DNA from 3 places in the Intrasporangium sp. DVR genome. Region 3 is predicted to be linked to each of the others. Evidence: predicted binding sites of a transcription regulator. Region 3 holds the regulator's gene; each other region holds the start of a gene.

Region 1 (10,001 bases), on a different contig from region 3:
GCTGCGGCAGCGAGGCCGAGAGCCAGCACCTCCACGTAGGACGAGAAGGTGCCGGTCAGGACCCGCACCGCGAGGACCACGGCGAGCGCCAGAGTTGCGATCGCGGTGCCCGGGTTGGGCGACTCCGACTCGTCGGGCATCAGAACTCCCGGTCCAGGACGCCGGTCTCCAGGGCGGTGGCGGTCGAGCAGGTGTTGCCGAAGAGGTCCGTGACCGAGGCGGAGGGGGTCCACGCCATCGTGGAGACGTTCGAGACCGTGCGCACGCCGTCGCCACTCGCGAGGGTGCCCAGCTTGATGGTCACCGTGGTCACGAGGATGCCGTTGACGGACGCCGTGCCTGCAGTCATGGTCGCGTTGAACACGGCCGTCTTCCCGCCCTTGACGTAGTCCTCCTTGAGGTTGACCGTGCCGAGGTTGACCACCGAGCCGGCGCGCTGGATGTCGACGGTGTCGTTCTTCCCGGTCAGGCCGAGGAGACCGCCGTCGCGGACCCTCAGGGTGACGGCCTGGGCGCCGCCGTTCCAGCCCGGGGTGACCGTGCCGAGCGCGACCTGGTCGTTGTAGGTGTAGGTGAGGGTGTCGCCCGGTTCGAGCTTGCCCGCGGTCGCCCCGCCGTTGGCGGTCTGCACGTCGTACCCGCGCAGCGGCGTGTTGTCGACCCGCCGGCTGCTGACGACGGCCGAGGTCGTGGTCGCGCCCGTGCCGTCGAGGAGGACGGCGCGGAAGTCGTACAGCCCGTCAGGGGCCGTCGTCGTGTCCCAGGTGCACCGGTACGGCGAGGTGGTCACGGTGCACACGTCGGTCCAGGTCGACGAGCCGCTCGGGGCGCGCTGGATCCTGACGCTCGTCACACCGGCCGTCGAGTTGGCCGCGGCCTCCAGCGTGGCTCGTCCACTCAGGAAGGCACCCGGGTCGAGCATGGTCACCGAGGACACGGTGTTGTCGATGACCCGGTTGGTGACGCTGGGCGAGGTGGCTGCATTCCCGGCCGCGTCGGTCGCGACCGCACGGAAGGAGTAGGTGCCATCGAGCAGCTTCGTCGTGTCGTAGACGCAGCTCCACGGCTCGACGACCAGGGAGCACAGCGGCTGCCAGGTCCCGCCCGAGCGCTGGTACTCGATGACGACCTGCGCCAGGCCGGAATGGGCATCCGACGCCGAGGCCGCGAACGTCCTGACACCGCTCAAGGGCGAGCCGGGGTCCGACATTGTCACCGTCGGGGCCTGGTTGTCCACCATGACGTCGGGAACGATCGCGGACACGGTGGTGGTGGAGCCGGCCGCGGCGACCGAGCGCAGGTCGTAGGAGCCGTTCGCGAAGGATGGCGTGTTCCACGTGCAGGCGTAGGGCGAAGCCAGGTTCGAACAGATCGACTTCCACGTCGTCGTGCCCGCCGGTGCGTACTCCACCCGAACCGTGTAGGTGGTCCCGCCGGCGTTGTAGAGGGTCGTCTGCAGGGCGACGGAGCCGCGCACGAAGTCGCCGGGGTCCGCGAGGACGACGAGGAGGTTGTTTGCCACGGTGGTCTGCACGGTCGCCGACGTGGACGTGTAGCCGGCGTTGTCCGTTGCGACCGCGCGCAGCGAGTAGCTGCCGTCGGTCAGCGTCTTGGTGTTCCAGGCGCAGGTGTACGGCGCCTGGGTCACCGTGCAGATGGTGACCCAGCCGCCACTGGTGGAGAAGTGCTGGATCGCGACGTCCTTGACCCCCGTCTCCGCGTCGGAGGCGGCCGCTGTCAGGGTGACCGTGTCCTTGACCGGCGTGCCCGGGTTCTGCAGCGACACGCTCGGCGGCGTCCAGTCGACGGCCGCTCGCACGGTGGCCGTGTTGCTCGACGACGACGTGAACGCAGCGGTCGAGAAGCCCGTCGGCGCGAGCAGGGCCGCGCCGGCCACGATGGTGGCCAGCGCGGTCCGGAGGATGCGGGTGCTCATGTCGGGCTCCTGTGCTGCGTTCTCAGGTGGTCGGGCTCGGGCGATCAGTGCGAGGCGAGGTCGAGCTGCCCGCGCCGTCGAGCGGGCCGGACGGCCAAGAACAGCTGGCCGAGGCTGTAGAGGGCGACGAGCGACGCGGGGATGCCGATGACGAGCATCCGTGCCTGTCGGTCCGCCAGGGCGATGAGCGCCCAACCGACGTGCGGCACGGCGACCTCGACGACGGGCTGCGTGGGAGCGTTCAGGCTGAACGTCCACGGGTCGACGTCGGCGTTGGCGTCACCCTTGGTCCGCAGCACGGGCTGACCGGTCTCGGACGACGTGATCTCCGTGATGCGATGCGTGACCAGGGTCGAGACACCGCTCGAGGCCGGCGGAACGTAGGTGATGACGTCACCGACCTGCAGCTCGGCCACGGCGACGGGCCGCTCGAGGACGAGCGCACCCTTCTCGAACGTGCCGGACATCGAGCCGCCGGTGATGACGTACCGCTCGTAGCCGAGCACGCCGGGGGCGAGGTAGGCCAGGCCGGCGAGGGTGACGAGGGCGAGCAGCACGTTGGTGACGAGGCCGAGGACCCGGCCGCCACGGCGGCGACGGGCGGAGGCGGGCGTTGAGCTCATGACGACTCCTTCAGGCGGGCAGCGCAGGGGCGGGACGGGAGCGGGGCGCCCCGAAGAGATCGGGGCGCCCCGGTCAGCTCAGGACTGGTCGTACGTGGTCGGCTCGAGGAGCTGGACCGCGTCCCAGGTGAAGCCCGCCGAGGCGATCTTGCCCTGGTCGGCGTCGGGGGCCGAGAGGGCCAACGTGACGGTGAAGACGTAGGTGTTGCTCGCGCCGGCGGCGTAGACGCCGAGGTCCTTGGCCGTGCCATCCACGAGAGCGCCGAACGGACCGTTGTAGACCACGACACCCGTGGTCTGGTTGGTGATGTTGAGGTTGAGGCTGTTGGAGAAGGTGTTCGTCGAGTCGACCTTCTTCAGGCTGAAGGTGCCCGGCAGGGTGCCGGTGTTCGTGATCGTGACCTTGCCGATGACCGTGTCGCCCGGCTTGATGTTGGCGACGTTGAAGATCGCGGCGTTCGCCTTGGAGTTGCTCTGGGTCAGGGTGCCCGAGGCCACGGAGCTGATCGTGTTGTTGCTCGTGGAGGTGAAGGTCGCACCGGACCCGACGGCGATGGCGCCGGCGGCGACGAGGGTGGCGAGGGGGACGAGGATCTTCTTGCTGTTCATGGGTGCTCCTGGGTGGATTCGCGTTGCTTGCGAAGTGGGTTGTTGCGACAGAAGAAACGCTACGGAGGCGTCCTCCACCGGTTCCCCACGCGATTTCCCCACCACCTCCACCGTTTGCTACAGAAGTCCCACAACTGTCTGCAGGTGCCGTCCGGACGGGCCCGCGCGCCGCGCAGGGCGCGAAAAAGGCGAGTGCCGGACGCGCGATAGGTCGCGCGTCCGGCACTCGCCGGAGTGGAAGGTCAGGGCTGGATCAGAAGCCCATGCCGCCCATGTCACCCATGTCGCCGCCCGGAGCAGCCGCAGAGGCCTTCTCCGGCTTGTCGGCGATGACGGCCTCGGTCGTGAGGAAGAGCGCCGCGATCGACGCAGCGTTCTGCAGCGCGGAGCGCGTCACCTTGACCGGGTCGATGATGCCGGCGGCGAGCAGGTCGCCGTACTCGCCCGTGGCCGCGTTGAGACCGTGGCCCGGCGGGAGGTTGCGCACCTTCTCGGCCACGACTCCACCCTCGAGACCGGCGTTGATCGCGATCTGCTTGAGCGGGGCCTCGACCGCCACGCGGACGATGTTGGCACCGGTGGCCTCGTCACCCTCGAGCGTGAGGGTGTCGAGCACCTTGGCGGCCTGGATGAGGGCGACGCCACCACCGGCGACGATGCCCTCCTCGACGGCAGCCTTGGCGTTGCGCACGGCGTCCTCGATGCGGTGCTTGCGCTCCTTGAGCTCGACCTCCGTGGCCGCACCCGCCTTGATGACGGCGACGCCGCCGGCGAGCTTGGCGAGGCGCTCCTGGAGCTTCTCGCGGTCGTAGTCGGAGTCCGACTTCTCGATCTCGGCCTTGATCTGGGCGATCCGGCCCTCGATCGCGCTGCGGTCCTGCGCGTCCTCGACGATGGTCGTCTCGTCCTTGGTGACGACGACCTTGCGAGCCTTGCCGAGCAGGTCGAGGGTGGCGTTCTCGAGCTTGAGCCCGACCTCCTCGGAGATGACCTGGCCACCCGTGAGGATGGCGATGTCGGTCAGCATCGCCTTGCGACGGTCACCGAAGCCCGGAGCCTTGACGGCGACGGACTTGAACGTGCCGCGGATCTTGTTCACGACGAGGGTGGCCAGGGCCTCGCCCTCGACGTCCTCGGCGATGATGAGCAGCGGCTTGCCGGACTGCATGACCTTCTCGAGGAGGGGCAGCAGGTCCTTGACGGAGCCGATCTTGGAGTTCGCGACGAGGACGTAGGCGTCGTCGAGGACGGTCTCCATCCGCTCGGTGTCGGTGACGAAGTACGCGGAGATGTAGCCCTTGTCGAAGCGCATCCCCTCGGTCATCTCCAGCTCGAGGCCCATGGTGTTGGAGTCCTCGACGGTGATGACGCCTTCCTTGCCGACCTTGTCCATCGCCTCGGCGATGAGGCCACCGATCTCCTCGTCAGCCGCGGAGATGGAGGCGGTGGAGGCGATCTCCTCCTTGGTCTCGATCTCCTTGGCGGAGTCGAGCAGGGCCGTGGAGACGGCCTCGACGGCCTTCTCGATACCGCGCTTGAGGGCCATCGGGTTGGCGCCGGCGGCAACGTTGCGCAGGCCCTCCTTCACCATGGCCTGGGCGAGCACGGTCGCCGTCGTCGTGCCGTCACCGGCGACGTCGTCGGTCTTCTTGGCAACTTCCTTGACGAGCTCGGCGCCGATCTTCTCGTACGGGTCGTCGAGCTCGATCTCCTTGGCGATCGAGACACCGTCGTTGGTGATCGTGGGTGCGCCCCACTTCTTCTCCAGGACGACGTTGCGGCCCTTCGGGCCCAGCGTGACGCGGACGGCGTCGGCAAGGATGTTCATGCCGCGCTCGAGGCCGCGACGCGCCTCTTCGTCAAACGCAATGGTCTTGGCCATTCGGGTGGTTCCTCCCACACGAGTTGCTACGACTGACGCGGTGGGCGCTCCGGTCTTCCCTCGCCGGGGCTCGGTCGATCGTCACGCCCTGCGTCACTCGATACGTTGGTTGGTGGCCCGCACGACGCCCGCGACGGACGAGGTCGGCTCCCGCAGCTCACGTCGCTGGGAAAACGGCCCCTCGTGGTGCGGCCCATTTCTGTCACTCCCACGAGGAGAGTGCTAACGCCATTATTGGCACTCTCATGGGGAGAGTGCAAACCCTCGGCGAAGGAGGTGACGGCACCGGCCGTCAGTATCAGGACGGGGCAGGCAGGGCGGAAGCGAGCCGAGCGGCATACGAGGCGGCCTCCTCCTCGCTGGCGTAGGTCGTGCGCGGCCAGAAGAAGCCCCGCAACCCGTCCCCCTTGGTGCGCGGCACCACGTGGACGTGCAGGTGGGGCACCGACTGGCTGACGACGTTGTTCATCGCCACGAAGGTGCCCTGGGCGCCGAGCCCACCCACGACCGCCGCGGCCAGTCGACGCGCAGCGCGCGTGAGGCCCGCCTCGAGGCCGTCCGGCAGGTCGAGCAGGGTGGGCACATGGGCCCGGGTGACGAGCAGGACGTGGCCCTTGAAGACCGGTCTGCGATCGAGGAACGCGACGAAGTGCGGCTCGTCGAGGACGATGTCGGCGGCGAGGTCGCCGGCCGCGATCGCGCAGAACGTGCAGTCCATGGCGCCCAGCGTGCCATGGCTCAGAGGCAGACCCCGAAGAGCTCGACCGAGCAGTCCGCCGCCTGCGCCTCGGCGCCCGCCTTGGGCGTCTTGGTCGGCTTGTTGGGGTTCGACGGCTTGGACGGCCGCTCGGACGTCGTGGTGGTCGTCTCCGACTGCCTGGGCGTGACGGTCGGGCTCGGCGCCGGCGGCGGCTCGGTCGGGTCAGTGGTGGGCTCCGGCTCGGACCCTGACGTGGCGCGAGCGCTCGAGGTCGGGGGGGCCGTCCCGGCGGTCGAACGGGGGGTCGTCGTCGCCGTCGCCCCACCCTGCCCGGCCACGGTCCGCCAGTCACCCGGCGCCGGCTCCTGCGTCCACTCCGACCCGAGCGTCGTCGGGATGAGGCCCGAGGACAGCGGCTGCTCCCGCCACTGGCTGTCGTCCGGCCACCACAGGATCAGTCCGCCGAGGAGCGCCACGACCGCCAGTCCGGCGGCGACGACCGCGTTGCGGCGCCGTCTGGCTGCTCGCTCTCTGGCCTTCATCTCCGCACGCATGGCACACCAAGGTAGACGAAACGGGCACCCCGTGCGCATTTCGGCCCCTCCCGATACGGTGACGGGCACCGATAGGGCAGGACGACGCGGGAGGTCGCGGTGATGGGCTCGGGTTTCCTCGAGGTGGCGGACCAGGTGTTCGTGGCCCGTTACCCGCAGTGGGATGTCAACGTCGGCCTCGTCCTGGGTCGGGACGGCGCCGTCGTCGTGGACACCAGGGCGAGCAGCCTGCAGGGCTTCGAGGTCCTCGACGACATCCGGCGGCTGGGCGCCGATATCGAGGTGCGCCACGTCGTCAACACCCACGTCCACTTCGACCACACGTTCGGCAACGGCGCGTTCACCGCGGCGACGGTGCACGCCCACGCCAACGTCGCGCGGTCGCTCGACGCCGACGTCGAGCGCATCAAGTCGCTGTTCCGCGCCGACCCCGGCGACGGGCCCGAGGCGGGCTACACCTCACGCGACGTCGTCGAGGTGCTGGCCACGGCGGTCCGGGCGCCGGACAGCACGTTCGGGCACAGTGCCACGATCGACCTCGGCAACCGCGTGGTGACGATGACCTGGTCCGGGCGCGGTCACACCGACGGCGACATCAGCGTCCACGTCGCCGACGCCGGGGCGATGTTCCTCGGCGACCTCATCGAGGAGTCGGCACCGCCGTCCTTCGGTCAGGACTGCTGGCCGCTCGAGTGGGCGGGCACGCTGACCGAGCACCTTGGCTGGCTCGACGCCGACAGCGTCGTCGTGCCCGGACACGGCAGTCCGGTCGACGCCGAGTTCGTCCGCAGCCAGCGCGACGCCGTCGCGACGGTCGGCCAGGTGATCCGTGAGCGTCGCGCCGCGGGCTGGTCGCTCGAGGCCGCCGTCGCGGAGCCGGACTCGAGGCTTCCGTACGCCCTGGACCGGCTCGACTCGGCGTTCCGTCGCGGGTGGCTGCACGCTGCGCAGGACGGCGGCGACGCGGCCGCATCGACGAGCGCGACCGCATCGACAGCCTCGAGCGCGCGCCCGGGGCCGGACTGACCGGGAGCTCAGGCGAGCGCCGAGGGGAACGCCTCCGACCAGCAGCGGATGGCCAGGCCCCCGTCGCCGGAGCGGTCCACCGAGGTCGCGGCCAGCAGGGCATGGACGATCGCCCGCGAGACGCAGTCGGCGCCCGCCTCCATCAGCAGCATGAGGTCGACAGCCTCGACCGGGTCATGCGCACCGGTCGCCATGGCGAAGAGGGTGTCGCCGTCGAACGGTGTGTGGACCGGCTTGATCGCCCGGGCGAAGCCGTCGTGGCCGACGCCGGCAAGCTTCTGGCACTGCGCCTTCGTCAACGTCGCATCGGTGGCGATGACCCCGATCGTCGTCGCCATCGCAGGCAACCCGGCCATCCGGTCCGGGAGGGACTCGGCCCGGCGGACCGCCTCGGCCAACTCCTCCGGGGACGCCACCCCGACGTGACTGAACTCGCCCTCGAGGCCGAGCCCAGCGGCATACGGCCTGCCGGTGGCCGGGTCCACAGCGGACCCGATGGCGTTGAGCGCGACGATGGCGCCGACGGTCACGCCCGACGGCAGGACCACGCTCGCGGTGCCGACCCCTCCCTTCAGCCCGCCCACGCGGGCCCCCGTGCCGGCCCCGACGCAGCCCTGGGCGACGGACGGGACGGCGGCGTCGTAGGCGGCTCTGCCGTCGTTCGCGCGCGGGTGGTGGCGCCAGGTGCCGCCCCGCCCGAGGTCGAACAGGATCGCGGCCGGCACGATCGGCACGACCTGGCCCGGCTCGCGGGTCGGCCAGCCCCGGCCATCGTCGAACAGCCCCTCGACGACGCCGTCCGCGGCCCCCAGGCCCGGAGCGCTGCCGCCGCCGAGGACGATCGCGTCGACCCGGTCGACGAGGTTGCGCGGGTCGAGCAGGTCGGTCTCGCGGGTGCCCGGTCCCCCGCCGCGGACGTCGACGCCGGCGACGGCGCCGCCGGGGGGCGCCACGACGACCGTGACGCCCGTGAGCCAGCCGGGCTCGTCCCTCGTGCAGTGGCCGACCCGGATGCCGGCGACGTCGACGACGGAGTTGGTCGGTCCGGGCCGGCTCTGGGCGCTCACTCGGGGTCCCTCAGGTCGAACTCCATCAGCCGGCCCGGCGAGCTGAAACCGAGCCGCTCGTAGAACTGCTGCTCCTTCTCGTCGGGCGCGTTGACCCGGATCCACTTGACGTCGGTGGAGCGCGACCACTCGATCATCGCCTCGGTGAGGGCCCGCGCCACCCCGAGGTCACGGCAGTCGGGGATCACGAAGAGGCCACCGACGTGGAGCCAGCTCACGTCCTTGCGCCCAGGCCAGGGCAGCGCCCGGATCCGGCGCGTCTCGAGGATGCCGGCGTGCTGGCGGCGGGCCTCCGCGATCCACGTGGGCCGGTCGGGGCGCTCGGCCAGCCACGCGTCGACGAACCGGTCGAGGTAGCCCGGCTCGGACGGCAGGCCGAGCTCGCGGGCGAACTGCAGGTGCAGGGCGGCGACGATGAAGGCGTCATCGGCTCCCGCGCGGCGAACCACGACGTCGGCCATGGGGGAAGTGAACCACGCTCCCCACCGTCACAGCAGGTCGCGACACCCGGGAAGGGGGCCTCAGGCGTTGAAGCCGAGGCGGCGGCTCGTGCGTGCCCGCTGCCGGCTCGTCCGCATCCGGCGCAGCCGCTTGATCAGCATGGGGTCGGCCGCGAGCGCGGCCGGGCTGTCGAGGAGGGCGTTGAGCACCTGGTAGTAGCGCGTGGAGCTCATGTCGAAGAGCTCCTTGATGGCCTGCTCCTTGGAGCCGGCGTACTTCCACCACTGTCGCTCGAAGGCCAGGATCTCGAGGTCCCGGTCACTGAGCTCGCTCTCGGAGTGGTGCGTCTGCTCCGTGGCGTGTTCTGTGCTCATGGTCCCTGTCTCTGAGTTGCGCCGGTTGTCGGCTGGTCGTGCGAAACGGTAACGACTCCCCGCCTGGCTCTTCCAATCGGGAAGATGTCCATCCCGTGAACTCGATCGCGTTGGCTCCACTACCCACCTTAGACGGTGAATCACATGAGTGTCATTCACTCGGGGACGTCACGACATCGTGTCGAGGATGGCCGTGACGTCCTCGTTCGTCGTGTGCGGGTTGACGACGGCGAACCGGGTCAGCGTCTCGCCGCGGAACGTCGTCGGCACGACGAAGGCGAACTCCGCGGCGAGCATCCGGTCCGTCCAGGCCTGGTAGTCCTCCGGCCCCCAGCCGAGGCGCCGGAACACCACGACGGACAGGTCCGGCTCGCGGACCAGCTCGAGGTGGGGCCGGTGCTCGATCTCGCGCGCAGCGTGCCGGATGACGTCGAGCGTCCCCTCGATGGCCTCGACGTAGGCGTCGGTCCCGTGCACGGCGAGGGAGTACCAGAGCGGGAGCCCGCGGGCCCGACGGGTCAGGCCGATCGAGTAGTCGGTCGGGTTCCACTCGGTCGCCTTGGTGAGGACGTCGAGGTAGCCGGCCTCCTGGGTGTGCGCGACCCGGGCGAGCTCGGGGTCGCGGTAGATCAGGGCGCAGCAGTCGAACGGTGCGAAGAGCCACTTGTGCGGGTCGACGATGAAGGAGTCGGCGCGCTCGATCCCGTTGAAGAGGTGCCGCACGGAGGGGGCGGCCAGTCCCGCGCCGCCGTAGGCGCCGTCGACGTGCAGCCAGAGCCCGAACTCCTC
Region 2 (10,001 bases), on a different contig from region 3:
CGCAGCTGGCGCAGTCGCTCCGTGATGAGCTCGGGCTTGATCGGCTCGGCGTAGATCTCCTGCATCCGCGGCGTGGCCAGCACGGGGTCGAGACTCGCGATCTCGGCGAGCTGCGCGGTCGGGTCCTCATAGCGGGTCCAGAGCCCCTCGAGGTCGAGCACGGGCAGGGCGCCGAGCTTGCCGAGCGCGATCGCGGACTCGGGCGAGACGACCGAGTCCATCGGGGCCGCCATGACGGGGATGTCGAAGTGGTACGCGTCGATCTGCCACGAGACGGAGACCTCCTCCGGGTCGCGGGTGCGCCGGGAGGGCACCACCGCGATGTCGTCGAAGGAGTAGGCACGCCGCCCGCGCTTGCCTCTGCCGATCTCGATCTCAGTCACCCGGTCAGCCTAGCGATCGCACGGGGTCGGCTCGCCCACTCGTCCGTATGCCGCTGAGCGTGCTCCGCGCCCACGCCCCCGCCGAGTCCTCCCGCCGTTCGATCGGGTGCCGGCGAAGGCACGAGCCCGACACGTGCGCACTCGTGGCCGGCATGCCGGTCCGTCGCAGAAGTGCGCCCGGCAACGCGCACTGCTGCAGCAGCCCTGCCCACCTGCGGGAAGTGCGCACTCCTCACGAGCGTGAGGGAGGTCGGTCGACGGGGCCGGCCCAGCGGCATACGGCCTGCTCGTCAGCTGACGGAGTAGTTGGGAGCCTCCACGATGCCCTGGATGTCGTGCGGGTGGCTCTCCTTGAGCGAAGCGGAGGTGATGCGGACGAACGTGCCCTTCTGCTGCAGCTCGGGGATCGTCTGCGCGCCCACGTAGAACATCGACTGGCGCAGCCCACCGACCATCTGGTGCGCCACCTGCGACAGCGGGCCCCGGTAGGCGACGCGCCCCTCGATCCCCTCCGGGACGAGCTTGTCGTCGGAGTCGACCTCGGCCTGGAAGTAGCGGTCCTTGGAGTAGGACTTCTTGCCGCGGGAGCTCATCGCCCCGAGGGAGCCCATGCCGCGGTAGCTCTTGAACTGCTTGCCGTTGACGAAGATCAGCTCGCCCGGCGACTCCTCACAGCCTGCGAGGAGGGAGCCGATCATGACCGAGTCGGCGCCGGCGACGATGGCCTTGGCGATGTCACCGGAGTACTGGAGGCCGCCGTCGGCGATGACGGGGACGCCGGCCGCCCGCGCGGCGAGCGCGGCCGAGTGCACGGCGGTGATCTGCGGAGCGCCGACCCCGGTGACGATCCGGGTCGTGCAGATCGAGCCCGGCCCGACCCCGACCTTGATCGCGTCCGCCCCCGCGTCGACGAACGCCTGGGCGCCCTCGCGGGTCGCGACGTTGCCGCCGATGACCTGCACATCCCTGGTCGCCGGGTCCTTCTTCAGCCGGTCGACCATCTCGATGAGCATGCGCACGTGGCCGTGCGCCGTGTCGGCGACGAGGACGTCGACGCCGGCCTCGATGAGGGTGGTCGCGCGCTCCCAGGCGTCACCGAAGTAGCCGATGGCGGCCCCGACCATGAGACGACCGGCGCCGTCCTGGCTGGCGTTGGGGAACTGCTCGCCCTTGACGAAGTCCTTGACCGTGATCAGCCCGACGAGGTGCCCCTGGTCGTCGACGAGCGGGAGCCGCTCGCGCTTGTGCTGCCGGAGCAGGAGGGTCGCGTCCTCCCGGCTGATGCCCTCGGGGCCGGTGATGAGGGGCATCGGGGTCATGACCTCGTGCACGCGGGTCGTCGCCCACTCCTTGACCGGTGTGAAGCGCAGGTCCCGGTTGGTGACGATCCCGATCAGCTTCTTGTCGCCGTCGACGACCGGCAGCCCGGAGACGCGGTACTCCCCGCACTTCTGGTCGAGGTCCTCGAGCGTCGCGTCCGGGCCGATGGTGATCGGGTTGGAGATGATCCCGGTCTGGGTCCGCTTGACGAGGTCGACCTGGTAGGCCTGGTCGTTGATCGACAGGTTGCGGTGCAGCACACCGATGCCCCCCTGGCGCGCCATCGCGATCGCCATGCGCGCCTCGGTGACGGTGTCCATCGCGGCTGAGATGAGCGGCGTCTTGATGGTCAGCTCGCGGGTCAGCCGGGTCGACGTGTCGATGTCGTTGGGCGCCAAGTCGGTGTAGCCCGGCAGGAGCAGCACGTCGTCGTAGGTCAGGCCGAGGGTCTCGAACGGGGAGGGGACGTCATTCGTACCGAGGGGCATTGCGCAATTCTACGGGAGGTGCGCCCACGGCCCGGACCACCCGGATCTGCGGGGACGGACAGGACGGAGCCTAGGACGCGTCGGCCGGCGGCTCGGCCGGGAGGGACTCTGCGGGCGCGGGCGGTGGGGTCTCCTGGTCCGGTGCGGGGCCGGCGCCATCCACTGCGCCGGCCGGGTCATTCACCCCGGGGACCTCTGGCCCGGGGACGTCTGGCCCGGGGACGTCTGGCCCCGGAACCGCTGTCTCGGGGACGTCTGGCCCCGGAACCGCTGTCTCGGGGACGTCTGACTCGGGGACGTCTGACTCCGGCACCACTGACCCCGGCACCACTGACCCCGGCACCACTGCCTCAGGGACCACTGGCTCGGGCACCCCTGGCTCGGGCACCCCTGGCTCGGAGACCCCTGGCTCGGAGACCCTTGGCTCGGGCACGGTCGGCAAGGCCGGCGCCGAGGGTCCTGCTGGCGAGTCCGGAGGCGCCGGCACCGGGAGTGCCGGCTCAGCGGTTCGGCCGGGCGTCGGCCGGTCATCGCGGCCCTGCGGCGCCTTCCCCGACGCAGCGGGCGACCTCGTGCCGGCGTCGGCCGGTCGTCCGGTCTGCGGCGGGCGGTGCGAGGTGGTCGCCCGGTCGGGCTTCGCCGCCGTGTGGTCCCGGGCGACCTTCGCCCGGTCGGCCGTGGCGTCCGCCTCAGCGACATGGGGCTTCGGCTTCGGCGCATCCGCCGAACCCCGGTCCTCCGGCTGCCCCAGGCTTCGCGGCGCCGAGGCAGGGGTGTGGCCGGGCGGCGACGGAGCGGCCTCGCCGGGAGAACCGGTCCCGGACTCGAGCGGGTCTGCTCCAGCGGACTCGAGGTCGGTCGGCAGCACGGGGCGCGACGGGCTCTCCAGCCCCGCCACGACGAGGGCCCGGGACACGGTCAGGCCGGCCCACCTGGCGCGGCTCACATCCGAGCCGGACGCGCGACCGAGCGGCGAGGGGCCGAGGAGATGCGCGGGGCCCAACGCACTCGGCAGCACGGGGGACGCGGTCCGCCCGTCCGCACCGCGCACGACCACTTGCCCGGTCGTGTCACGCACGAGGGCGGCGCCATGGCCCGGAGCCTTCGGGCCGGGGGCGACCACGGCCGGCGCGGCGGAGGGGCGGCCCTCCGGCGTGGTCACGGCCGCGGCGACACCGGCGCCCGAAGCACCCACCGCGAGGGCTGCCAGGGCGGACAGCACGCGTCGGCGGCCTGCCCGGCGCACGGCGGGGGGCTGGCCCAGCGGGCGGTCCGCGTGCGCCGCCAGCGCAGCGAGCAGTCGCTCGACGGGCTCCTCGCCCGCGGCACGGCGTCCTGCGACGCGGTCAAGGAGGAGGTCGTCGGCGACCAGGTCACTCAAGGGGATCGGCTTGGTCACGCCACATCACCAGCCTCCAGCTCGGCGATCATGGTGCGCAGTCGTCCCAGGGCTCGGTGCTGGGCCACCCGCACCGCTCCGGTCGACATCCCGAGGGCGTCGGCGGTCTCCTCGGTCGACAGCCCCACGGCGACCCGGAGGATCAGGATCTCGCGCTGCGCGTCGGGCAGCCGCCTCATCAACGAGAGCGCGGTCGCCGCCTCGTCGCGGACGACGGCGGCCGCCTCGGGCGTGGGCGCCTCGTCGACCCGGTCGGGGACGTCGCCGACCGGTGTCGGGCCGCGCATCGCCGCGCGCTGCACGTCCGCGACCTTCCGTGCCGTGATGCGGTAGACGAAGGCCTCGAAGGGCAGGCCCCGCTCCTCGTAGGTGGGCACGGCGGTCAGAACGGCCATGCACACCTCCTGGGCGACGTCCTGGGCAAGGTCCTCGGCGCCGAAGCGACCGAGCCGGACACGGGCGTACCTCACGGCCAGATCGCGAACCCGTCGCAGCAGGTCGTCGCGCGCGGCAGCGTCCTGGGGTGCACGAGAGGCGAGCTCACCGAGGGAGGTGGGAGTGTCCACACCTTCCATCGCCGCGTCCGCGCGTCGCGTTACTCCGGACCGCGCGGTCCAGATGAGTCCCATCGGTTGCCGAACCCCCGACATCTCCCGCACTGGGTCCCACCCACCAGGACCCACGGGCTGCGTTTTCACATCTTACGTGCGGTCACCTCCCGGCGGGCGGCAACCGACCTGTGAGCTCGGAGCAATACCTGCCATCTCGAGGGGATTTCTTGAACAAGTCTTGAAACTTCTGGCCTTCAATCGTGACCGCGCCCCCCGTTAGTTTCGAGCCACGGCGCCGTGAGCGGTGCATGCGGCAGAGCAGCCTGCCGCCGAAGCGAAAGACGAGGACGACCACACCATGGCCGAGATCACCCGCCTCCCGGGTCCGGTGGCGGATCTGTGGGACTGGCAGCTCGAGGGGGCATGCCGGGGCGTCAGCCCCGAGGTCTTCTTCCACCCCGAGGGCGAGCGCGGTCCCCGACGCCGCAACCGTGATGCCGCCGCCAAGGCGGTCTGCGCCGCCTGCCCGGTCCTGGCCGAGTGCCGCAGCCACGCGCTGCAGGTGCGCGAGCCCTACGGCGTCTGGGGCGGCCTCACCGAGACGGAGCGAGAGCTCTTCTACGGCGAGCCCACCGACGCTCCGGTCCGCACCATCGCCACGGCCTCCTGACGCCGGGGACCCGGGGAGCGAGCCCAGCGGCATACGCCCCCCGGGCCGGGACGACGAAGGGCCACCCTCGGCTGAGGGTGGCCCTTCGCGAAGGGGGAAGGTCAGTGACCGTGGCCGTGGCCGTGGCCGTGGCCGGCCGGCTCCGACTCCTCCTCGGGCTTGTCGACGACGAGCGTGTCCGTCGTCAGGATCATCGAGGCGATCGACTCGGCGTTGCGCAGTGCCGAGCGCGTCACCTTGACCGGGTCGATGACCCCGGCCGCGATGAGGTCGCCGTACTCACCCGTGGCGGCGTTGAGGCCCTGACCGAGCGGGAGCTCGGCCACCTTGGAGGTCACGACGTAGCCCTGGTGTCCGGCGTTCTCGGCGATCCACCGCAGGGGCTCCTGAACCGCCTTGCGGACGATCGTCGCACCGGTCGCCTCGTCACCCTCGAGCCCGAGCCCGTCGATGACCTCGGCGGCGTGGATGAGGGCCGTGCCGCCGCCGGCGACGATACCCTCCTCGATCGCGGCGCGCGTCGCCGAGATGGCGTCCTCGATCCGGTGCTTCTTCTCCTTGAGCTCCACCTCGGTGTGCGCGCCGACCTTGATGACGCAGACGCCACCGGCGAGCTTGGCGAGGCGCTCCTGGAGCTTCTCGCGGTCCCAGTCGGAATCGGTGCGCTCGATCTCGGACTTGATCTGGTTGACGCGACCGGCCACCTCGGACGCGTCACCGGCGCCGTCGATGATCGTCGTGTTGTCCTTGGTGAGGACGACGCGACGGGCCTGGCCGAGCACGGTCAGGTCGGCCTGGTCGAGCTTGAGGCCGACCTCCTCGGCGATGACCTGGCCACCGGTGAGGATCGCGATGTCCTGCAGCATGGCCTTGCGGCGGTCCCCGAACCCGGGCGCCTTGACGGCCGCCACGGTGAACGTGCCGCGGATCTTGTTGACGACGAGCGTCGACAGGGCCTCGCCCTCGACGTCCTCGGCGATGATCAGCAGCGGCTTGCCGGACTGGACGACCTTCTCGAGCACCGGGAGGACGTCGGCGACGGCCGAGATCTTGCCCTGGTTGATCAGGACGTAGGCGTCCTCGAGGACCGTCTCCATGCGCTCGGTGTCGGTCACGAAGTAGGCCGACAGGTAGCCCTTGTCGAACTGCATGCCCTCGGTGAACTCGAGCTCGGTCGCCGTCGTCGAGGACTCCTCGACGGTGATGACGCCGTCCTTGCCGACCTTGTCGAAGGCCTCACCGATGAGGGCGCCGAGGGTCGAGTCCTGCGCGGAGAGGGTCGCGACCGAGGCGATCTCCTCCTTGCCGTTGACGTCGCGGGCGATCTCGAGCAGGCGGTCGTTGACCGCGCTGACGGCCTTGTCCATGCCGCGCTTGAGGGCGGCGGGGGCGGCCCCGGCGGCGACGTTGCGCAGGCCCTCCTTGACCATCGCCTGGGCGAGGACCGTCGCGGTGGTCGTGCCGTCACCGGCGATGTCGTTCGTCTTGGTGGCGACCTCCTTGGCGAGCTGGGCCCCGAGGTTCTCGTAGGGGTCCTCGAGCTCGATCTCGCGGGCGATCGTGACACCGTCGTTGGTGATGGTGGGAGCGCCCCACTTCTTGTCGATGACGACGTTGCGGCCCTTCGGGCCGAGCGTCACCTTGACGGCATTGGCGAGCGCGTCGACGCCGCGCTCCAGGGACTTTCGGGCGGAGTCGTCGAACTCCAGTTGCTTGGCCATGGTGTTCCTTCTGGCAGGTGGTGCGCGAAACGGTGGGCGAATGAACCGCACCCCGGTGCGACCCCGAGGGGCGCCACCGGGGTGCGGTCAGAGCATGTGACTGCTGGCAGGCACTCAGCCGACGACGGCGAGGACGTCGCGGGCGGAGAGGATGAGGTACTCCTCGCCGCCGTACTTGACCTCGGTGCCGCCGTACTTGCTGTAGATGACCTTGTCGCCGACCTTGACGTCGAGCGGGACGCGCTGGTCGCCGTCCTCGTTCCAGCGACCGGGGCCGACGGCGAGGACCTCGCCCTCCTGCGGCTTCTCCTTCGCCGTGTCCGGGATGACCAGGCCGGACGCAGTGGTCTGCTCGGCCTCGAGGGACTTGACGACGATGCGGTCTTCGAGCGGCTTGATGGAAACCGACACGGTGGTGACCTTCCCTTCGGGATGTCGAATGTTCAGTCTGGACGCGTTCTTGATCTCCGTGAGGCTGGCCGCCGTCGCGGGGGTCGGCCGTTCTCCGGAGAGAACTGGCACTTTCGAGGTGAGAGTGCCAACAAGCAGAAATCTAGGTTTCAGTTAGCACTCGGTCAAGTCGAGTGCCAACACACGGCGGCTCAGGGCCCTTGCCGGGCCTCCGCCGAGGGGACCGTGAAAGGCCCGCGTGGCCGGATCCGTGGCGCGAGACACCCCATGCCGGATGCCGCTGGGCTCGCTCCCCGGCGCCCGCCCCGGCCCAGCCCGGCCGCGCCTGCGAGGATTCCCGCATGGATGCTGCGATGGTCGATCGGCTCGCCGCTGGAGAGGGCTGGGCGCTGCTCCAGTCCCTGCCGCCCTATGACGAGTCCAGCGCACTGCAGCTCCAGGACAAGCTCCGCGAGGCCTTCGACCCCGAGCTCGTCGCAGCAGCCATGGCGCAGTCCCGACTGAGAGCGCGGGCCCGTGACAAGTTCGGCGACTTCGCCGCCGGGATGCTCTTCACCCCGGACGGCCTCGAGCAGGCGACCCGCCTCTCCCTCGCCGCACGCCACGCCCACCGGTTCGCCGCGGCCGGTGTCCGCGAGGCCTACGACCTCGGCTGCGGCATCGGGTCCGACGCGATGGCGTTCGCCGGGCTCGACCTGCTCGTGCGGGCCGTCGACTCGGATCCGACCACCGCGCGCGTCGCCGCTGCCAACCTGCGCCACTGGCCGGGTGCACGGGTGACGTGCGCCCGGGCCGACGAGGTCCGGCTCCCCCTCGGCGAGGCCACCCGCCACCTGGGCGTCTGGCTCGACCCCGCCCGGCGCGTCTCGGGAGTGGCAGACATCCGGGGCCGTGCCAAGCGCGTCTTCTCCCTCGACGCCATCTCGCCGTCCTGGGACGAGGTGCAGCAGTTCGCCGCCCAGGCCCCGGCGGCCGGCGCCAAGCTCTCGCCCGCCTTCCCCCACGCCGCCCTGCCGCCCGGTGCTGAAGCCCAGTGGAGCTCGTGGAACGGCGAGGTGCTCGAGTGCGCGGTGTGGTGGGGCGCCGTGGTCACCCAGCCCGGCCGCACCGCCGCGGTGTGCTCCGCCGACGCCACCCACGTCATCACGGAGGCCGAGGCGGCCCCGGCACGCGAGACGCCGGCTCTCCCGTCGTTGACGTCCCTCCACGAGTGGCTCTACGAGCCGGATCGCGCCGTCATCCGGGCCGGCCTGACCCCAGCCCTGGTCGCCGCGGTGGACGGAGCCGAGCTGGGAGCCGGCGTCGGGTACGTGACGAGCCCAGCGGCATACGACATCCCGTGGGCACGGCGCTACCGCGTCCTCGAGGCCATGCCGCTCTCCCCCAAGGCCTTGTCACGATGGCTGCGCGACCACGGCCACGACCGCGTCACGATCAAGAAGCGGGGGGTCACGCTCGACGCTGACCTGCTCCGTCGGCAGCTGAAGATGACCGGGCGCGGCAAGGGGGGCTCCGAGGCGACCCTCGTCCTCACCAGGGTGGCCGGGCACCAGGTGGCGCTGGTCGTCACCCCGGGTTGAGCGTCAGGACCACGGCGTCGCCGGCCGCTCGACGGCCACCCCGTCCACGGTGAGGTCCACACGCTCACCGTAGAAGCAGATGAGACCGGCCACGGGCGTCGCGTCGTGAAGCGGATCCTCGTAGGCCCACGCCAGGTCGGGGACGATCGTGTCGCCCGCCCGCGCCGACCAGTAGGTGGCGACGCCCTTGTACGCGCAGACGGTGTGCGTGTCGGAGGGGACGAGCAGGTCCTGCCGGACGTCCTCCCTCGGCAGGTAGTAGCGCGCCGGCAAGCCCGTCTCGAAGAGCAGCGTGGGCCGTCGTGAGTCGGCGAGGATCTGGCCGTGGACCGCGATCACCACGTGTCGGGAGCTGCGCAGGCAGTCGATACGGCTGAAAGGGTCATGCGGATGGCCCATCACCGGCTCGTCCTCCTCGGTCCACTGCGAGAAGGCGTCCCAGTCCAGCACCACGTATCCGTCGAGGTCCGGGTCGGCAGGCTGGAACGCCGCGCCTGGGAGGTCGCCCCATCCGCCCCGGACCGTCAGCGGAGACCCGGGCGCCGTGTGCACTGAGAACGGCGTGCGCGGGTCGAGGACGGGCGGGCCGTCGCTCCCTACTGCCGCGGCCTGATCGCTGCCCACCGGTGCGTCCCAGGGGACGAGCCGACCCGCGATGTCCGCCGCCGGCACCGCATAGCTCGGGATGACTCGGCGTGGTTCCCAGACGAGCCGCGCCCGTGTGGAGTCGACGATCGTCACGCCGGCTAGGACCGCACGGACCCGCTTCTCCACGGGGTGGGTGCGCAGCTCGGGAAGGGCCCGACCGAGCACCCTCGTCATTCGCAGGGCCATGCGCCACCGTATCGCGGCGAAGAAGCCGGCTCACAGGGCCGCGTCAGGCTGGGCTCCCGTCCACTGGACCGCCTCGGCCCCGGCGCGGTTGGCTGCCTCGAGGGCCTCCCGCCGCGTCCCGCCGGCCGCGAGCGCTGCCGCGAGGGCACCACAGAAGGCGTCGCCGGCACCGACCGTGTCCACGACGTCAGCGTCATCGAGCCGTATGCCGCTGACCTCCTCCCCGTCCCACCTGGCCCCCGCTGCCCCGAACGTCACGAGCAGCGACCCGGGGATGAGGTCGGAGTCGGCGAGCTCGCGCATCTCGGACTCGTTGACGACGAGGGGGTCGGCGAGATCGATGACGTCGTGGGGCAACCAGGTGTACGGCGCGAGGTTGATGATGACGCGGGCGCCCGCCTCCGCTGCCTGCCGGGCGGCCCCCGCGACGACGGCAGCGGGGACCTCGAGGGTGCACAGCAGGACGTCTCCGGGGCCGAGGGCCGCGGCGGTCACGGACTGCTCCTCGACCCGCTCGTTGGCTCCGGGGACGACGATGATGACGTTCTCGCCGTGCTCGTCGAGGGTGATGTAGGCGGTTCCCGTGGGCGCGTCGGCGCACTGCGGGACCTCGGTGCGGACACCGTGGCGGTTGAGCCGGTCGA
Region 3 (10,001 bases):
CTACTGGTCCGGCGCGAGCTGGTGGGGTGTGGGGCCGGGGGCGCACAGTCACGTCGGCGGGGTCCGCTGGTGGAACGTCAAGCACCCCGCGGCCTACGCCGCGAGGCTCGCGGCAGGCCGGTCACCGGCGCAGGCCCGGGAAACCCTCACCCCTGAGCAGCGCTACGACGAGACTGTGCTGCTCGGCACACGGATCCTGGGCGGACTTCCCGTCGATTACCTGCGAGTATCAGGGCGCGCAGCGGTGGCCGGCCTCATCGCCGATGGTCTCGTCGACGGGCCCGCGGCGGTGGGTGAGGGCCGGATCGTGCTCACGAGGCGCGGCCGACTGCTCGCCGACAGTGTCGTCCACCGGCTGATCGCGCCGTGATCGCGCGGCCACAGGGCCGACCAGCCACCGAGGAGTGAGGATGAGCCAGACCACCGGGCCGACCACGGCAGGGGCGCAGGGCGCGCCGCAGCTCGATGCCGAGCAGCTCCTCGACGACCTGCGCGACGTCTTCGGGACCGGCATCACCAAGCCGCTCGCCTGGCGCATCGCTCAGCTCACCGGGCTGCGGCGCATGCTGGCGGAGCAGGAGGGGGCGCTCGCGGAGGCGCTCACCAGCGACCTGGGCAAACATGTCACGGAGGCGTGGATCACTGAGCTCGGCTTCACCTCCAACGAGATCACGTACATGCTCAGCCATCTCAAGTCGTGGATCAGGCCCCGACGTGCGTCGATCCCGCTGTGGCTGCGCCCCGCCCGGGCGAAGGTCGTTCGCGAGCCCCTCGGCGTCGTCCTCGTCATCAGCCCGTGGAACTATCCCGTCCAGCTGTCGCTCGCACCCCTCGCGGGCGCTCTCGGCGCGGGTAATGCGGTGGTGCTCAAGTTGAGTGAGCTGGCGCCGGCGACGTCGGCCGCCTTGGCGAGGCTGTTGCCGCAGTATCTCGACCCTGCCGCGGTCCGCGTGGTGGAGGGTGGGGCCGCCGAGACGACCGAGCTGCTCGCCCAGCCCTGGGACCACATCTTCTTCACCGGCAACGGCGCCGTCGGGAGGGTCGTGCTCGAGGCCGCGGCCCGGCACCTGACGCCCGTGACGCTCGAGCTCGGAGGCAAGTCCCCGGCGTTCGTCGACGTGGGTGCGGACCTGGAGACGGCGGCTCGCCGGATCGTCTGGGGGAAGTTCACCAACGCCGGACAGACGTGTGTGGCGCCGGACTTCGTGATCGCCACACGCCCGGTCCTCGATGCCCTGAAACCGCTGCTCGACAAGGCGATCCGTGACTTCTACGGTGAAGACCCCTCGCAGTCGGACGTCTACGGGCGGATCGTCAACGAGCGGCACTTCGGGCGCCTGACCGACCTCATCACCACAGGGCACGTCTTCCGAGGTGGCGCGGTCGACACCGAGACCCGTTATATCGAGCCGACCGTGCTCGACGGCGTCGACGGAGACCACCTGTCCATGCAGGAGGAGATCTTCGGGCCGATCCTGCCGCTGGTCGAGGTCCGCGACGTCGACGAGGCCGTTGAGTTCATCACCGCGCGCGACAAGCCCCTCGCCCTCTACGTGTTCACGGGCAGCGCCGAGACGAAGCGGCGGTTCATCCGCGACACCTCCTCCGGAGGGCTGAACTTCAACGCACCGCTGGTCCACATGGGCGCTCCGAGCCTGCCCTTCGGGGGGGTCGGGGCGAGCGGGATGGGGAAGTACCACGGGGAGGAGTCAGTGGCCCTCTTCAGCCATGCGAAGGCGGTGATCGACGTGCCGGCCAAGCCGGACCTGCTCGCCGCGATCTACCCACCGTTCAGCTCCGCTCAGGAAAAGCTGGTGCGGCGCTTCATCGCGCGACCACGGCCCTGAGACCGCTCCGTCACTGACCCTCCCGGCGAGTCACTGGGTACCACGGATGCGGATCGGGGGGAGTGGGTGAGCGGCGGCGGGCACGCCCGCGCGGGGTCCGCCGCGGCCCTGCCGCGCTCAGGCCGTCGGCTCGGTGACGAAGTCGATCAGCTCCTCGACACTCGCCAACAGAGCCGGCTCGAGGTCGGCATAGCTACGCACCGTCCCGAGGATCCGCTTCCACGCGCGCGCGATGTCGGCCTGGGTCGCATGGGGCCAGCCCAGTGCCGCGCAGATGCCGTGCTTCCAGGAGGTGCCGCGCGGGATTGCCGGCCAGTGCTCCCACCCGAGCCGCGCGGGCCGGACCGACTGCCAGACGTCGACATAGGGATGACCGAGGATCCGCACGTGTTGAGCCAGCCCGGGGAGCGCCCGCGCCTGGTCGACGATCCGGGCCTCCTTGGTGCCCGGCACGAGATGGTCGACGAGGACGCCCAGTCGCCGGCCCGGCCCCGGGCGGAAGTCGGCGATGATCCCGGCGAGGTCGTCGACCCCGTCCATCATCTCGACGACCACGCCCTCGATGCGCAGGTCGTCGCCCCACACCTTCTCGACGAGCTCGGCGTCGTGGCGTCCTTCGACATAGATCCTGGAGCCACTGGCGACCCTCGCGGCGGCGTCGTGCACGGCGACGGAGCCGCTCGCCGTGCGCGCCGCTGCCTTCCTGGCCGCGGCGAGGTCGGCCGCAGCGGCTGCCACCGGCTTGGTCAGGGTCACCGGGCGTCCGTCGATGAGGAAGCCGGGCCCGAGGGGGAATGCCTTGACCCGCCCGCGGCGGTCCTCGAGGTGCACGACATGCATGCCACCGGCCTTCTCGACGCGGACCACCGCCCCGACCCAACCCGTCTCGACCTCCTCGACGACGGTCCCGGGCTCAGCCGGCACATCGACGGAGCGCCCGCGCCTGGGGGCCCGCCAGTCACCGGAGAGGACGTCGCGGCCGTAACGATCGTGGGTGGACACGATCATGGAGGGTATGCCGCCGGGCTGGCTCCCGGCTGGAACGCCACGCGGGTGGCCCGGCGGGCTTCGGCTTTCGCCGCAGCGTGGGCAACGACGTAGACTTGGCACTCGATCGACGAGAGTGCCAGAGGAGGTGAGCGATGAGCGAGGAGCGCAAACTCATGGTGCTGCGCGCCATCGTGCAGGACTACGTCCAGACCTCCGAGCCCGTGGGCAGCAAGGCGCTCGTCGACCGGCACCACCTCGGGGTGAGCGCCGCCACGGTCCGCAACGACATGGCCCAGCTCGAGGAGGAGGGGCTGATCCACGCGCCCCACACCTCCGCGGGACGGGTCCCGACGGACGCCGGCTACCGGGTGTTCGTCGACCGGCTGAGCCAGCTCAAGCCCCTCAGCTCCGGCGAGCGTCGGGCGATCAGCCAGTTCCTCCAGGGCGCCGTCGACCTCGACGACGTCGTCGACCGGACCGTGCGCCTGCTGGCGGGTCTGACGCGGCAGGTCGCGGTCATGCAGTACCCCTCGCTGACCCGCTCGACGGTGCGCCACATCGAGCTGGTCCCCGTCGGCACCGCGCACCTGATGGTGATCCTCATCGTCAACACCGGGCGGGTCGAGCAGCGGGTCGTCGAGGCCCGCCACCTGCCGACCGGCTCCGACGCGGAGGCCTTCGTCGCGCGGCTGCGCACCTCTCTCAACGAGGTGTCCGCCGGCGTGCCGTTCACCGCAGCCGCGACGGAGCTGCGCCGGCTCGTCGACGACGCTCCGGCCGACGAGCGGCCCGTCGTCGAGGCGATCGTCTCGGCGCTCGGCGACGCCCTCGTCGAGGAGCGCGAGGAGCGTGTCGTCCTGGCCGGCCAGGCCAACCTGGCGAGGTCGGGAGGAGACTTCGCGACCTCCGTCGCGCCGATCCTCGAGGCGCTGGAGGAGCATGTCGTCCTGCTGCGCCTCCTCGGTCAGCTCGGCGACGACCCCGACGCCATCCGGGTCCGGATCGGCTCGGAGAACCCCGTCTCCGGCCTCCAGACGACGTCGCTCGTGTCGATGGGGTACGGCTCGGGGATGGAGCGCGTCGCCAGCCTCGGCGTGCTCGGCCCCACGCGGATGGACTACCCGACCACCATGGCCTCGGTCCGGGCCGTGGCCCGTTACGTGTCCCAGATCCTCGACGAGAACAACAACGGATGACCAGGCGTTGCACAGGGTGACTCGTCGCCCGGTGCACCGTCGCGCCAGCCCCACTGCCCACCGACCGCCAGTCACCAGACCTGACGCCAGACGAAGATGACAGGAACCACCCGCTTGAACGACTACTACGCCGTCCTCGGAGTCTCCCGCGATGCAAGTCAAGAGGAGATCAAGAAGGCCTACCGTCGGCTCGCCCGCAAGCTGCACCCTGACGTCAACCAGGGGCCCGAGGCCGAGGAGGAGTTCAAGCGCGTCTCGCAGGCCTACGACGTCCTCTCCGACCCGCACAAGCGTCGGTCCTTCGACCTCGGCGCCGACCCGTTCGCCACCGCCGGCGCCGGTTTCGGCGCGGGCCCGGGGTTCTCGTTCAGCGATGTCATGGATGCGTTCTTCGGCGCCGGCGCCACGGCCGGCACGCGCGGCCCGCGCCCTCGGGTGCAACGCGGGCAGGACGCGCTCGTCCGGCTCGACATCGACCTGGCCAAGGCCGTCTTCGGGTCCGAGGAGGAGCTGGCCCTGGACACCGCGATCGGCTGTTCCCGCTGCGGCGGCGACGGAGCCGAGCCGGGCACCGGTCGCCAGACCTGCCCGGTCTGCCAGGGCCGCGGCGAGGTCCAGCAGGTCCAGCGCAGCTTCCTCGGCCAGGTGATGACCTCGCGGCCGTGCGTCAACTGCCAGGGCTACGGCTCGACGCTGACCGACCCATGCCACGACTGCTCCGGCGACGGTCGCGTCCGCACCCGGCGCACCCTCAAACTGAAGATCCCGGCCGGCGTCGACACCGGCACCCGGATCCAGCTGACCGGCGAGGGCGAGGTCGGTCCCGGCAACGGCCCCAAGGGCGACCTCTACGTCGAGATCCGCGTGGCGAACCACGAGACCTACACGCGGCGCGGCGACGACCTCCACTGCACGATCGAGCTGCCCATGGCGGCGGCGGCTCTCGGCACGACTCTCAAGCTCTCGACGTTCGACGGGATGCAGGACCTCGAGGTCAAGGCCGGGACGCAGAGCGGCGACGTCTTCACGCTGCGCGGGCTGGGTGTCACCCACCTGCGTCACGGCGGTCGCGGCGACCTGCTGGTCCATGCCACGGTGCTGACCCCGACCCGGCTCACCGACCAGCAGGAGGAGCTGCTCCGGGAGTTCGCCGCCCTGCGTGGCGAGGAGCGACCCGAGGGGCGGTTGACGCCCAACAAGGGCATCTTCGGCAAGATTCGGGACGCCTTCAAGGAGAAGTGAGGGTCCGGTGACCCACCAGCTCTTCCTCGGCGACGCGGCCGAGCTCGCCCGTGTCACCCCCGGCTCGACGGTCCTGGTCGCCGGCGACGAGGGACGACACGCGGCGACGGTGGTTCGCCTCCGTCCGGGCGAGCGCTACTACGTCGCCGACGGGGCCGGGCGGCGGGTGCTCGCCGAGGCGGAGGCGGTCGACCGGACCTCGGTGCGTGGCCGGGTCGTCGCGGTCGAGGACGAGCCGGAGCCGGAGTCGCGCCTCGTCCTCGTTCAGGCGCTCGCCAAGGGCGACCGCGACGAGCAGGCGATCGAGGCGGCCACGGAGCTCGGCGTCGACGAGGTCGTCCCGTGGGCAGCCGAGCGCTCGGTCGTCGTGTGGCGGGGCGACCGCGCAGCCAAGTCGCTTGCCAAGTGGGCCGCCGTCGTGACCCGGGCGACAAAGCAGTCCCGCCGGTCCCGTATGCCGCTCACGTCCTCCCCGGTCGACCTGACCGCTCTGGTCGGCCGGGTCGCGGAGGCGGCCGTCTGCCTGGTCCTGCACGAGGACGCGACCGAGCCGCTCGCCGCGGTGGACCTGCCGCTGTCGGGGGACGTGCTCGTCGTCGTCGGCCCCGAGGGTGGGATCTCCGGGCGCGAGCTCGACGCCCTGGTCGCAGCCGGCGCTCGGCCCGTCCGGCTCGGGTCGACGATCCTGCGCTCGTCCTCCGCGGGCCCGGCCGCCCTGGCCGTGCTCATGGCCAGGTCGCGCTGGCTCTGACCCGTTCCCGCAACACACCCGCTTACCGCGTGCCTCCGCCGCCTATGACCGGCATGGGCACGCGGTAAGCGGGTGTGTTGCGGGGTGTGGGGGACCGGTCAGCGGACCGTGAAGGTCTTCGTGTCGACCTGGGCGCCGCCGCCTTCGGCCCCACCGGACGGGTCGTCCGTCGACATCGTCACCACGTAGTCGCCGGGCGGCAGAGTCCGCTCGAACTCGAACTCACCGAAACCGCCCGTTCCCGTGCCGGCCATGGCGTTCCCCTCGGCCACGACCGAGCCGTCCGCCCTGGCGATCTGCCACCGGAAGTTGGCCTCGAACGAGGTGCCGTAGCCACGGAACGTCACGCGCCCGGTGTCGAAGTCCTGTCCCTCCGCGGGAGCAAGCACCCAGACGTGGGACTGGACCTCGACCTGCGGTGCTCGCGCCGTCGGCCGGCCGACTCGTACGACACCCCAGAGGTCCGCGGGCCCGCCCTCCACGAGGACGGTGACCGTCGAGACCGGCGTCTTCGCGATGGCGGCGGCGGCCGTCGCCGTGTAGACGAGCTGCTGAACGGCACGCTCCGCGACCTGGCTGCCGACCTTCGTCGCCGAGATCGCGTCACCGTCCAGGTCGACGACGAGCGCCGAGCCGCTCAGGGCAACGGTGATCCTGGACGCTGGCGCCCACGGGGTGACGTAGTCCGGGTCGAGTGGCTGCTCACGGGTCATCGCATAGAGCGCCGAGAGGATCGGGCCGCCTTCGTCCGGCACGGTCCGGAACTCCCGGAACAACCGGGGCGCCCCGCCGGTCTCTCCGATCCAATACACCGGCACGCCCTTGATGGAGCCGGCCGGGGCAGCCGTGGTCGACGCCGAAGCGCCGCTCGGCGAGGGCGGTGCGCTGCTGGTCGGGGGGCTGGCCGTGCTCGAGGGCGAGGACGGCGAGGGCGAGGTCGTCGGCGTGCTCGTGCTCGTGGTGGTCCCGGCCGGGACCGGAACCAGGGCGGTCGGCCGGCCGGCGAGCCAGAGGGTCCCCCCGGCGACCAGAGCCACGGCGGCCGCTGCAGCGAGGACGAGCCACCGTCGTGGCGTGCGGGCACCGGCCACAGGAGCCGAGTGGGCCTGCGACAGGACGGCCTCGAGACGCTCGCGGGGCTCGATCGAGCGTGCGTCGTCCGCCAGGGTGGTTCGCAGCGTGGCCTCGATGTCGGTGAAGTTCACGCCGATCACCACCGTCTCGTCCTCGTGACGGCTGCGGCGCCGGCTGTCGTCAGGGTTCATGACTGCTCCACCTCGGTGACGTCGGGGCCCGAGTAAGGGCGCTGGGGGGACAGCTGGGCGCGCAGGGTGCTCAGCCCTCGGTGCGCATGGGCCTTGACCGACCCGGGCGAGATGTCGAGCGTCTCGGCGATCTGCGCCTCGGAGAGGTCGAGGTAGTACCGGAGGACCAGGACCTCGCGCTGCCGGTGCGGGAGGGCGCGGAGGGAGCTGACCATGGAAGCGCGCTCAGCGGCATACAGCACCTGCGTCTCGGCGCTGTCGAGGCTGCCGCGTCCGGGGACGTCGGCGGCACCCGCCTCGCGCGCGTTCTGCCGGTCGACGACGACCTGGTGGCGCTGTGCCGAACGGCAGGTGTTGACGACGGCCGTGTGGAGGTAGCCGACCGCTCGGCCCGTCTCACGGATCGAGGACCAGCTGCGGTGGGTCGCGACGAACGCGTCCTGCACCGCGTCCTCGGCCGCGAGCTGGTCGTGGAGGAGCAGCCAGGCGAGCCGGACGAGCCGGTGCCAGTGCGCGGCGTAGAGCTCGGTGATGGCCCGGTCCGCATCCTCGGGAAGGTCGCTCGCCCCACCCGTGGCATCCTGCCGACTCGCAGCCATGGTCCACGTTCTCACGCTGAAAGGACGCGCAGGTGCACGCGTCGGTTGACGTGCCTAGGGTGGCGACATGACCGCCACCCCACAGCAGGACGACTGCCTCTTCTGCAAGATCGTCAACGGAGAGATCCCGTCGGAGCGGGTCGCCGAGAGCGACCGGGCCATCGCGTTCCGGGACATCAACCCGGCAGCGCCCGTCCACGTGCTCGTGGTGCCGCGACGCCACGAGCCGAACGTCGGGGCCCTCGCGACCAACGCCCCTGACGACCTGGCGGCCCTCTTCGAGCTGGTCACCGAGGTCGCCGAGCGCGAGGGCATCGCCGAGCACCACCGCCTCGTGTTCAACACCGGCACGCATGCGGGCCAGACGATCTTCCACGCGCACGGGCACGTGCTCGGTGGCAAGACCTTCACGGAGCGCTGAGGTGGGCGCTGAGGTGGGCGCTGAGGTGGGCGCTGAGGTGGGCGCTGAGGTGGGCGCTGAGACGCCCGACGAGGCGGGCTCAGCGAGCGCGGCCAGCGAGGAGGCGTCGGTCACGCCGAGCGCCGGCACGCAGCAGCACCGGGCCGAGACCGACGAGGAGCCCGGCAAGGAAACCAAGGACAAGGCATCGCAGAAGCCCGAGCCGAGGGACGACCTCGTCACGACCCACCACGTGCTCCGGGTCGGTCGACGCCGGCTGAAGTACACCGCCACCGCGGGGCGGGTCGTGCTGCGCGAGGAGGAACACGACAAGGGCACGTTCAAGGGCCACCCGGCCCGCGCCGAGATGTCGATGACGAGCTACGTCCTCGACGGCGCCGACCCGCACACGAGGCCGGTCGTCTTCGCCTTCAACGGAGGGCCGGGCAGCTCGAGCGTCTGGCTCCACCTGGGCCTGCTCGGCCCCCGGCGGGTCGTCATGGGCGACGTGGGCGCACTCCGGCCGCCACCGTACGGCCTCGTCGACAACCCTGAATCCCTGCTCACCGTCGCCGACCTCGTGTTCATCGACCCGATGTCGACGGGATGGTCCCGCGCCGTCGAGGGGGGCAAGCCAGGGGACTACCACGAGTACCAGCGCGACATCGAGCACGTCGGCGAGCTGATCCGGCTCTGGACCTCACGGAACCAGCGGTGGATGTCCCCGAAGTTCGTCGCCGGGGAGTCCTACGGCACCCTGCGCGGCGCGGCGCTGACCGCCCATCTGCAGGACCGCTACGGGATGTACCTCAACGGCCTCATCCTCATCAGCAGTGTGCTCGACCTGTCGTCGATCGACTTCGAGAAGCAGCGCAACGACCGGGCCCATGCCCTCTACCTCCCGACGTACGCCGCCATCGCGCACTACCACGGCAAGCACGGCCGCCGGTCGCTGCGCTCGGTGCTCGACGAGGCGGAGGCGTATGCCGCTCGCGACCTGCCGTGGGTCCTGTCCCGAGGTGCCCGGCTGAGTTCGCCCGAGCGGGCGGCGGCCGTCACCACGCTCGCGCGGCTCTCCGGGCTGTCGGAGGACTACGTCGACCGCTGCGACCTGCGGATCGAGCACTGGCGCTTCTTCACCGAGCTGCTCCGCGACCGACGGCTCTCGGTCGGGCGGTTGGACGGCCGGTTCACCGGTCCTGCGGCCAGCGCCATCGCCGAGGGGATGGACGCCGACCCGTCCTCCGACGCGATCATGGGGCCGTACGCCGCGGCCTGGAACCACTACGTGCGCGACGAGCTGGGCTATGCCTCCGACCTGCACTACGAGCAGATCACGAGCCGGGTGCAGCCGTGGTCGTTCAAGGACTTCGAGGGCCGGCCGGTCGACGTGTCCGAGCGTCTGGAGCGGGCCCTGCGCCAGAATCCGCACCTGCGGGTCCACGTCGCGTACGGCTACTACGACGGGGCCACGCCGCACTTCGCGGCGGAGGACGTCCTCGCCAAGCTCCGGCTGCCGGAGTCACTCCGGGCCAACATCGAGCACGCCTACTACGAGGCCGGGCACATGATGTACGTCCACGAGCCGTCGCGGGTGCAGCAGAGTCGTGACCTCGCCGATTTCGTGGTGAGGTCCTCCGCCGGCTCCACGTAGACTCTGAGCACGATGAGTGACGACGACGACCCGTTCGATACCGACCTTCCCATCACG

Evidence for each region. Region 3 encodes HrcA, which represses chaperone genes, less so after heat shock. Its sites were predicted from a motif close to TTNGCACTCGNNNNNNNCGAGTGCNAA; they were not measured.
Region 1: groL (chaperonin GroEL) is a predicted target of HrcA. The motif match lies at 5,285-5,311, and genes of this name have one in related genera.
Region 2: groES (co-chaperone GroES) is a predicted target of HrcA. The motif match lies at 7,097-7,123, and genes of this name have one in related genera.

What each region holds. Positions count from the first base shown of each region.
Region 1 covers NZ_BAABZW010000018.1:29,478-39,478, forward strand. Annotated here, with positions in the region: gene ABWV20_RS13730 (hypothetical protein) at 1-140, opposite strand, end outside; gene ABWV20_RS13735 (Ig-like domain-containing protein) at 140-1,936, opposite strand; gene ABWV20_RS13740 (signal peptidase I) at 1,981-2,559, opposite strand; gene ABWV20_RS13745 (TasA family protein) at 2,638-3,168, opposite strand; gene groL (chaperonin GroEL) at 3,422-5,050, opposite strand; gene ABWV20_RS13755 (HIT family protein) at 5,349-5,768, opposite strand; gene ABWV20_RS13760 (hypothetical protein) at 5,789-6,304, opposite strand; gene ABWV20_RS13765 (MBL fold metallo-hydrolase) at 6,407-7,330, shown strand; gene ABWV20_RS13770 (P1 family peptidase) at 7,339-8,397, opposite strand; gene ABWV20_RS13775 (GNAT family N-acetyltransferase) at 8,394-8,858, opposite strand; partial or broken gene napA (nucleoid-associated protein NapA) at 8,919-9,242, opposite strand; gene ABWV20_RS13785 (pyridoxal phosphate-dependent decarboxylase family protein) at 9,381-10,001, opposite strand, start outside.
Region 2 covers NZ_BAABZW010000013.1:113,831-123,831, forward strand. Annotated here, with positions in the region: gene ABWV20_RS10185 (GuaB3 family IMP dehydrogenase-related protein) at 1-383, opposite strand, end outside; gene guaB (IMP dehydrogenase) at 674-2,191, opposite strand; gene ABWV20_RS10195 (hypothetical protein) at 2,262-3,590, opposite strand; gene ABWV20_RS10200 (sigma-70 family RNA polymerase sigma factor) at 3,587-4,165, opposite strand; gene ABWV20_RS10205 (WhiB family transcriptional regulator) at 4,500-4,811, shown strand; gene groL (chaperonin GroEL) at 4,913-6,532, opposite strand; gene groES (co-chaperone GroES) at 6,647-6,943, opposite strand; gene ABWV20_RS10220 (class I SAM-dependent methyltransferase) at 7,285-8,523, shown strand; gene ABWV20_RS10225 (DUF427 domain-containing protein) at 8,527-9,357, opposite strand; gene ABWV20_RS10230 (ribokinase) at 9,388-10,001, opposite strand, start outside.
Region 3 covers NZ_BAABZW010000002.1:1,156-11,156, forward strand. Annotated here, with positions in the region: gene hemW (radical SAM family heme chaperone HemW) at 1-370, shown strand, start outside; gene ABWV20_RS02575 (aldehyde dehydrogenase family protein) at 411-1,847, shown strand; gene ABWV20_RS02580 (DUF3097 domain-containing protein) at 1,965-2,855, opposite strand; gene hrcA (heat-inducible transcriptional repressor HrcA) at 2,990-4,033, shown strand; gene dnaJ (molecular chaperone DnaJ) at 4,148-5,275, shown strand; gene ABWV20_RS02595 (16S rRNA (uracil(1498)-N(3))-methyltransferase) at 5,283-6,026, shown strand; gene ABWV20_RS02600 (Gmad2 immunoglobulin-like domain-containing protein) at 6,125-7,291, opposite strand; gene ABWV20_RS02605 (SigE family RNA polymerase sigma factor) at 7,288-7,890, opposite strand; gene ABWV20_RS02610 (histidine triad nucleotide-binding protein) at 7,958-8,311, shown strand; gene ABWV20_RS02615 (S10 family peptidase) at 8,313-9,944, shown strand; gene ABWV20_RS02620 (PhoH family protein) at 9,957-10,001, shown strand, end outside.